Regions from separate parts of the Leifsonia sp. RCC_180 genome, predicted to be linked through region 2. Evidence: predicted binding sites of a transcription regulator. Region 2 holds the regulator's gene; each other region holds the start of a gene.
What was found. Region 2 encodes HrcA, which represses chaperone genes, less so after heat shock. Its sites were predicted from a motif close to TTNGCACTCGNNNNNNNCGAGTGCNAA; they were not measured.

Region 1 (2,196 bases), 1.4 Mb from region 2:
CCCGATCCCTGGCGGATGCCGGGACGCGGCCTGTACCTGGCCTCCGCGTCCGCCGCGCCGGGGCCGGGCGTCCACGGACTCGGCGGCTACTACGCCGCACGCAGCGCGCTGCGTCACGAGTTCGGTATCGGCCGGATGCCCGACCTCGCACCCGGGCCGGATCAGACCTTCTCCTCCGCCACGCCGCCGCTCGTCCCCGATTCCCTCCATCCGCCCACCAGCCGGGAGCAGTGATCCGATGTCCGTCAACGTCCGCCGTATGGCCTGCACGCCAGAGCAGGTCTTCGCCGTCTTCGCCGACCCCTGGGTGTACCCGACGTGGGTGGTGGGTGCGTCCCGCCTGCGCGCCGCGGACAGCCGCTACCCGGCCGTCGGCTCCCGCCTGCACCACTCCATCGGGGTCTGGCCGCTCGTCCTCAACGACGCGACCCGCATCGACGAGTGGGATCCGCCGCGCCGGATGGTGCTGGAGGCGAAGACGCGCCCGTTCGGCTCCGAACGCGTGATCGTCGACGTCAAGCCGCGCGCGGGCGGCTGCATCGTACGGATGGAGGAGTACCCGCTCACCGGGCTCGTCACGTTGATCCCGGGCCCGATCGCCGACGCCCTCCTGCACGTACGCAACGCCGAGACGCTGCGGCGGCTGGAGTGGGTGGCGCGAGGGCGCGCCGCCAGCTGACGACGCGCCCTTGTGCGCTGATCCGGTGGTGCGCGCTATCAGCCGGCCGAGACCGCCTTCGCACCGCTGTCGTGCGACGACTCCACCGCGATCTTGCGTGGCTTGGCCCGCTCGGCGACCGGGATGATCACGCTGAGCACGCCGTTGTCGTACGAGGCGGTGATGCCGTCCGGGTCGACGTCGTCGCCGATCGTGAACTGCCGCATGTACGCACCGTACGGGCGCTCCTGGGCGAGCCAGCGCGCCCCGTCGCGGTCGGCCGCGCTGCGCACCGCACGGATGGTGAGCAGGTGGCCGTCGACGTCGATGTCGACCGACGCCGGGTCGGCGCCGGGCAGGTCGGCGTTCAGGACGTAGCGATCCCCCTCACGGAAGAGGTCGACCGGCATGAGGCGCGGCTGGCGGCTGGTGTCGAAGACGCTCTGTGCGATCCGGTCCAGCTGGGAGAAAGGATCGAACGACATGGCCATTGGATGTACCCCTCTCTTCTCGAGTAACTGCTGGTGGGAGCGCCTTTGCGCTCCCTTTTCGACCAGAGATGTTAGCACTCTTGACCGGAGAGTGCCAAGAGTTTTCCGACACTGTCAACCCGGTTCCGCAAGCGCCATCCGCGGCCTATCGTCTGCGTTGTCCATCGAACAGAAGGGACCCATCGTGGCCACCAGCCAGACGAAGACGAGCGCCAAGAAGGCCGCGCCGAAGGGCGCACCCAAGACCGCTGCGGTGCGCCGCACCGCCGCCGTGGGCGTTGCGTCCACCCGCCGCGAGCACGCCGAGCGCGGCTTCGTCGCGTCCACCGAACTCGCCCAGAACCTCCAGCGCGTGCACGTCGACCTGATCGAGCTGCACCTTCAGGGCAAGCAGGCGCACTGGAACGTGGTCGGGCGCAACTTCCGCGACCTCCACCTGCAGTTGGATGAGATCGTCGAGGCCGCCCGCGAGTTCAGCGACGACGTCGCCGAGCGCCTCCGTGCCCTGCATGCGACGCCGGACGGGCGCAGCGCGACGGTCGCCGAGCAGACCAGCCTGCCGGAGTTCCCGAACGGCGAGGTGGACACCACCGAGACGGTCGACCTGATCACCGAGCGGCTCGAATCGGTGGTGCGGACGATGCGCGACGTTCACGACGATGTCGACGAGGAGGACCCGACCTCGGCGGACCTCCTGCACGCGATCATCGAGCGGCTCGAGCAGTTCGCGTGGATGGTCAGCGCCGAGAATCGCACTCCCGCGCGGGCGTGATCTGAGCGAAACACGGCGCGGATACGATCGATGCATGTCGATCGAGATCCGGCCGGAGCCTCCGCGTCAGCCTGAGGTGGAGGAGCTGCTGAGGCTGAGCGATGAGTTCGCGTTCGCGCTGTATCCCGCCGACAGCTGCTACCTCCTCGACGTCTCAGAGCTCGAGAAGCCGGGAGTCACGGTGTTCGTCGCGCGTACCGACGGGCGGGCGCTCGGGATGGCCGCGTTGGTCGTGAGCGCGGCCGACGGCGAGCCGAGCGGCGAGCTCAAGCGGA
Region 2 (2,196 bases):
GCCGGCGGGGATGTCGACCGGCACGGAACGCCGGGCGCGGACGCGTCCCTGACCCTGGCAGGTCACGCACGGCGTCGCGATGACGGTGCCGTAGCCGCGGCAGGTACCGCAGGGGCTGGAGGTCATCACGTTGCCGAGCAGGGACCGCACCGAGCGCTGGATGCTGCCGGTGCCGTGACAGATGTCGCACGTCACCGGCTGGGTGCCCGGCTGGCAGCACGAGCCGTTGCAGGTCTCGCAGACGACCGCCGTGTCGACCTCCAGGTCGCGGTGCGTGCCGAAGATGACCTCGTCCAGGTCCACCTCCACGCGGAGCAGGGCGTCCTGGCCACGCTCGCGGCGCGACCGCGGACCGCGCGTCGCCCCTCCACCGCCGCCGAAGAACGTCTCGAAGATGTCGCTGAACCCGGCGAAGTCGCCGGCTCCCGCGCCCCCGCCGAAGCCGCCGGAGCCGCCCAGGTCGTACTGCTGGCGCTGTTGCGGATCGCTGAGCACGTCGTAGGCGTGCGTGACGAGCTTGAAGCGCTCCTGCGCCTCAGAACTGGGGTTCACATCCGGGTGCAACTCGCGCGCGAGCCGGCGGTACGCCTTCTTGATCTGGTCGGGGCTGGCGTCGCGCTCGACGCCGAGGACTTCGTAGTGGTCGGCCACGTAGGCTGTTCCTTCTTCTTCTCGATCGCGTGTTGTGGTCTCGGTCGCAGGCGGCCTACTGGTCGCCGAGCAGCCGGGAGAGGTAGCGGGCGACCGCGCGGACGGCCGCCATGTTGCCGGAGTAGTCCATGCGGAGCGGCCCGAGCAGGCCCACGCGGGCCACATCCGATCCCGCCGCACTGTAACCACTGGAGAGGATGGATGCTTCCGTCAGCCCGAACACGGCGTTCTCGCGCCCGATGCTGACCGCCACGCCGTGCTGGTCGGTCGCCATCTCATCGAACAGCCGGAGCAGGACGACCTGCTCTTCGATGGCCTCCAGCACCGGTGTGATGCTGCCGGGGAAGTCGTGCTCGGTGCGGACGAGATTCGCGGCACCCGCCATGACCAATTTCTCCTGCCGGTTGGCGGCGATCTGGTCGAGCAAGGCACCGACGACCGGTTCGACGAGCTGGCGAGTGCGTTCGGTCAGCGCTGCCGGCAGCTCCCGCAGCCGCGCGGTCGCCTCTGCGAGGGTCAGCCCCGCAGCGGCGCCGTTGATCGCACCGCGGATCTCGGCCACATCCTCGTCGCTGATCTCGACGTGCGACTCGATCACGCGCTGCTCGACGGCGCCCGAGTCGGTGATCAGCACGCTGAGCAGCCGGCGCGGCGCAAGTGCAACCAGTTCGATGTGCCGGATGCGCGAGCGCGCTACCGACGGGTACTGCACCAGGGCGACCTGGCTCGTCAGCTGCGAGAGCAGGCGCACGGTGCGCGAGAGCACGTCGTCGAAGTCGACGGACTCGCCGAGGAACGTCTCGATCGCGGTGCGCTGCGCCGGTGTCAGCGGGCGGACCTCAGCGAGGTGGTCGACGAACAGCCGGTAGCCCTTGTCGGTCGGCACGCGGCCCGAGGAGGTGTGCGGGGCCGCGATGAGCTCCTCTTCTTCCAGCAGCGCCATGTCGTTCCGGATGGTGGCAGCCGACACGCCGAAGGAGTGCCGCTCCACGATGCTCTTCGACCCGACCGGCTCCCGCGACGCCACGTAGTCCTGGACGATGACGCGCAACACTTCGAGGCTGCGTTCCGAGACCATCTCCGCCTCCCGTCGACCGATTAGCACTCGCTGTTCCTGAGTGCCAATCCTACCGCGCCGAAACGCGGTCAGGATGATTGCTGCCTGAGACTCGCCCGCAGTACCGTATGGGCACCGGTTCGACAGTGTTGCAACCGATCACGAAAGGGTTCCGCCGATGACAGACCCGAACCAGCCCTCCGACCCCGCGGACGGTGTCCCGCCGCAGCAGCCCGGCGGCGTCCCCCCGCAGCAGCCGTACTCGAACGTCCCGCCCCAGCAGCCGTACTCCCAGCCGGCCGGCGCACCGCAGCAGCCCTACGCCGCCCAGGCCGCGCCGCTCGACCCGGCCCAGGACAAGCAGTGGGCGTCGTTCGCCCACCTCGGCGGCATCCTCTGGATCCTTCCCTCACTGATCATCTGGCTCGTCTTCAAGGACCGAGGACGCCTCACCAACCAGGAGGCCAAAGAGGCTCTCAACTGGCAGA
Region 3 (2,196 bases), 820 kb from region 2:
ATCCCGCGCTCAACGTCAACGTGCTCAACGGCACGGCGACGGAGGGCCTGGCGCAGACCGTCGGCGACAAGCTGACCGCCGCGGGCTGGAAGGTGGCGGCGCTCGCGAACGCCGACCGCACAGACCTCGCGACGACCATCGTCTACTACGGCAACCCGGCCAACCAGGCCGCGGCGCTGGGCGTCGTCCAGTCGCTTCCCGGGGCGACCATCCAGCAGAGCACCGCGTTCGACGACACCGGTGCCGATATCACGGTCGTCGTCGGCGCGAACTACCAGGGCTGACCGGGAGCTGACGGCGCGCATCCGGCTTTGTTTCAGTCGTGTTTAAGTTTCGCTTCATTTCGTGATCGATTCAGAAAAACACTGGCATCCGGGGCCATTGCAAGCATTAGGATCGGGAGTCAACGTGCGGCGATGGATCGCGCGAGCGACACAGCAATGGGAGTAATGCATGGCGAACGGGACCGTGAAGTGGTTCAACGCTGAGAAGGGCTACGGCTTCATCACCGTCGAGGGTGGGGGACAGGACGTTTTCGTTCATTACTCCGCGATTGACATGGCGGGATACAAGGTTCTCGAAGAGGGCCAGCAGGTCGTGTTCGAGGTCGGCTCCGGGCAAAAGGGCCCGCAGGCCGAGTCGGTACGGCTGGCCTGAGCAACAGCGATACATCGAGTGCGCGAGCGCCGTCCCCGTCGGGGGCGGCGCTTCGCCGTTCCCCCGGCGTTCGCGGGTCGCAGAGTCGCCTTGCACTCCACCACGTCGAGTGCCAGAATCGCTTTAGCACTCCATCTGATCGAGTGCTAATAAACGGAATCTTTCGCAGACGTCCGGGAGGGACGAGAAACACATGGCAAAGATCATTGCTTTCAACGAGGACGCGCGTCGCGGCCTCGAGCGCGGCCTGAACACCCTGGCCGACACGGTCAAGGTGACGCTGGGCCCGCGCGGTCGTAACGTCGTGCTCGAGAAGAAGTGGGGCGCCCCGACCATCACCAACGACGGCGTCTCCATCGCGAAGGAGATCGAGCTCGACGACCCGTACGAGAAGATCGGCGCGGAGCTCGTCAAGGAGGTCGCCAAGAAGACCGACGACGTCGCAGGTGACGGCACCACCACCGCGACCGTCCTCGCTCAGGCCCTCGTCAAGGAAGGCCTTCGCAACGTCGCCGCCGGCGCCGACCCGATCACGCTGAAGCGCGGCATCGAGAAGGCCGTCGCGGCCGTCACCGCCGAGCTGGTCGCCTCCGCCAAGGAGGTCGAGACCAAGGAAGAGATCGCGGCAACCGCGTCCATCTCCGCCGGCGACACCACCATCGGCGAGATCATCGCCGAGGCGATCGACAAGGTCGGCAAGGAGGGCGTCGTCACCGTCGAGGAGTCGAACACCTTCGGCACCGAGCTCGAGCTGACCGAGGGCATGCGCTTCGACAAGGGCTTCCTGTCGCAGTACTTCGTCACCGACCAGGACCGCCAGGAGGCGGTGTTCGAGGACCCGTACATCCTCATCGCCAACCAGAAGATCAGCAACATCAAGGACCTCCTGCCGATCGTCGACAAGGTGATCCAGGCCGGCAAGCCGCTCCTCATCATCGCTGAGGACGTCGACGGCGAGGCCCTGGCGACCCTGATCGTCAACAAGATCCGCGGCATCTTCAAGTCCGTCGCCGTCAAGGCTCCGGGCTTCGGCGACCGCCGCAAGGCCATGCTGCAGGACATCGCGATCCTCACCGGCGGCCAGGTCATCTCCGAGGAGGTCGGTCTCAAGCTCGAGAACGTCACCCTCGACCTGCTCGGCCAGGCCCGCAAGGTCGTCATCACCAAGGACGAGACCACGATCGTCGAGGGCACCGGTGACTCCGAGGCCATCGCCGGCCGCGTGCAGCAGATCCGCAACGAGATCGAGTCGACCGACTCGGACTACGACCGCGAGAAGCTGCAGGAGCGCCTCGCCAAGCTCGCCGGCGGCGTCGCCGTCATCAAGGCGGGTGCCGCAACCGAGGTCGAGCTCAAGGAGCGCAAGCACCGCATCGAGGACGCCGTTCGCAACGCGAAGGCTGCCGTCGAAGAGGGCATCGTCGCCGGTGGTGGCGTGGCCCTCATCCAGGCCGGCAAGACCGCGTTCGAGAAGCTGGAGCTGACCGGTGACGAGGCCACTGGCGCCAACATCGTCAAGGTCGCCATCGAGGCTCCGCT
Region 4 (2,196 bases), 980 kb from region 2:
GACGACGATGAGCTGGATGACGGCCACCGGTGTCAGCCACATCGTCTCGAGGGTGAGGCCCGAGAGCGCATCCACCCGGTTGCCGACCCGCTTCTTGATGAGGCCGTACAGCCCGAAGGAGAACGCGAGGATCAGAGCGATCCACGGCACGGATCCGTACCCGACGGCGAGGACGATGACGGCGACGATGCTGACGCCGACCGCGACCCACTGCGCGATGCGGAGGCGCTCGCGCTGCACGACGACGCCGAGGAACACGGTGACGATGGGATTGATGAAGTAACCGAGCGCAGCCTCGACCACATGCCCGCTGACCGTGGCGAGCACGTACGTCTGCCAGTTGACGTAGATGAGTGCGCCGGCGAGGCCCATGGTGAAGAGCACGCGCTTGTCGCGCAGGAGGGAGGCGAACGTGCCCCAGCTGCGCGTCACACTGAGGGCGATGGCGCAGAACCCCAGCGAGAAGACCACACGCCAGCCGACGATCTCCCACGCTCCGGCGGGTGCGAGCGCCAGGAAGTAGATCGGGAGGATGCCCCAGAGGACGTACGCGCTGATCGCGTAGACCAGCCCCGAGGTGCGGTGGGAGGAGAGGTCGTCAGGCTGTGCCACTCGTCCGACTCTACCGTCGCCTTCCGACATCGCTGCCGAAAACGACGACGGCCCGGATGCTCAGAGCATCCGGGCCGTCGGAGGAAGTGTCTGCGTCAGCGGACGACGACCGCCAGCACGTCGCGGGCCGACAGGACGAGGTAGTCCTCGCCGCCGAACTTGACCTCGGTGCCGCCGTACTTGGAGTAGATGACCTTGTCACCCACGGCGACGTCGAGGGGGACGCGGTTGCCGTTGTCGTCGATGCGGCCCGGGCCCACGGCGACGACCTCGCCCTCCTGCGGCTTCTCCTTGGCGGTGTCGGGGATGACCAGACCAGAAGCAGTGGTCTGCTCAGCCTCGACCTGCTTGATGACGATGCGATCCTCGAGCGGCTTGATGGAGACCGACACGTTGACCCCTTTCCTATGAAGAACAGTGTCTCGACTAAGACTGAATTAGCAACCTCGCACTGAGAGTGCTAACCCGAGTCTAGGGGGTGCGTTAGCAGTCACGCAACGTGAGTGCCAGGGTAGCGTTGAGGCCATGGAACGCTCCGAGCTGGTGGCCCTGCTGAGTCCGGAAGGGCTGCGTCTGCTCGACTCACTGCCCCCGTATCGGAGCGAACAGGATGTGCTGCGGATCGTCAGCGACCTTCGCAAGCAGGGCCACTCCCCCGCGCTTGTGGCGGCCGTGCTCACGCAGTCGAAGCTCCGGCGCAAGGCGGAGGCCAAGTTCGGCGACTTCGCCTCGCAGATGCTCTTCACGGAGGCAGGGCTGGAGCAGGCGACGCGGCTGCCGGTGGCCGCGCGCCACGCGGGCCGCTTCCGTGCGGCCGGCATCAATCGCGTGGCGGACCTCGGCTGCGGCATCGGCGGTGACGCGCTCGCCCTCGCCGCGCTCGAGCTGGAGGTCACGGCCGTCGAAGCCGACGAGGTGACCGCGGCGATCGCGTCGTTCAATCTCGCGCCCTTCCCCTCCGCCGTCGTGGAGCACGGCCGCGCCGAGGAGGTGGACCTCCGCGAGATCGACGGCGTCTTCCTCGACCCCGCCCGGCGCACCACCGGCCACACGCAGACCGAGCGCCTCACCGACCCGGACGACTACACCCCGTCCCTCGGATTCGCGTACGAGCTGGCGACGGGCCGCTCGGTCGGACTGAAGCTCGGGCCGGGCTTCGACCGCGACCTGATCCCGTCGACCGCCGAGGCGCAGTGGATCTCGGCCGACGGCCAGGTGGTGGAGCTCGGCCTCTGGTTCGGCGCGCTCGCCCGCCCGGGCATCCGCCGTGCCGCACTCGTGTTGCGCGGCGACCAGGCCGACGAGCTGACAGCCGACGCGGACAGCCCCGACGAGGAGACGGGGCCGCTGGGCGAGTACCTGTACGAGCCGGATGGTGCGCTCATCCGCGCCCGCCTGATCGGCGACCTGACGCGAAGGATCGGCGGCAGGATGCTGTCCGACCAGATCGCCTACATCACCGCGGACGCGGCGGCCGATACCCCGTTCGCAGCGGGATTCCGCATCCTCGAGACACTGCCGTACGCCGAGAAGGACCTCAAGCGTGCCCTGCGCCAGCGCGGGATCGGGACACTGGAGATCAAG

Region 1: a site for HrcA is predicted at 1,221-1,247, ahead of AB7E03_RS10575 (Hsp20/alpha crystallin family protein). Genes of this name have one in related genera too.
Region 3: a site for HrcA is predicted at 781-807, ahead of groL (chaperonin GroEL). Genes of this name have one in related genera too.
Region 4: a site for HrcA is predicted at 1,096-1,122, ahead of groES (co-chaperone GroES). Genes of this name have one in related genera too.

What each region holds. Positions count from the first base shown of each region.
Region 1 is NZ_CP200340.1:2,140,599-2,142,794, forward strand. It holds gene AB7E03_RS10565 (phytoene desaturase family protein) at 1-234, shown strand, start outside; gene AB7E03_RS10570 (SRPBCC family protein) at 239-679, shown strand; gene AB7E03_RS10575 (Hsp20/alpha crystallin family protein) at 718-1,149, opposite strand; gene AB7E03_RS10580 (Dps family protein) at 1,334-1,921, shown strand; gene AB7E03_RS10585 (GNAT family N-acetyltransferase) at 1,956-2,196, shown strand, end outside.
Region 2 is NZ_CP200340.1:712,587-714,782, reverse strand. It holds gene dnaJ (molecular chaperone DnaJ) at 1-651, opposite strand, end outside; gene hrcA (heat-inducible transcriptional repressor HrcA) at 707-1,729, opposite strand; gene AB7E03_RS03500 (DUF4870 domain-containing protein) at 1,887-2,196, shown strand, end outside.
Region 3 is NZ_CP200340.1:1,530,069-1,532,264, reverse strand. It holds gene AB7E03_RS07540 (LytR C-terminal domain-containing protein) at 1-284, shown strand, start outside; gene AB7E03_RS07535 (cold-shock protein) at 454-657, shown strand; gene groL (chaperonin GroEL) at 851-2,196, shown strand, end outside.
Region 4 is NZ_CP200340.1:1,694,336-1,696,531, forward strand. It holds gene rarD (EamA family transporter RarD) at 1-612, opposite strand, end outside; gene groES (co-chaperone GroES) at 708-1,004, opposite strand; gene AB7E03_RS08350 (THUMP-like domain-containing protein) at 1,138-2,196, shown strand, end outside.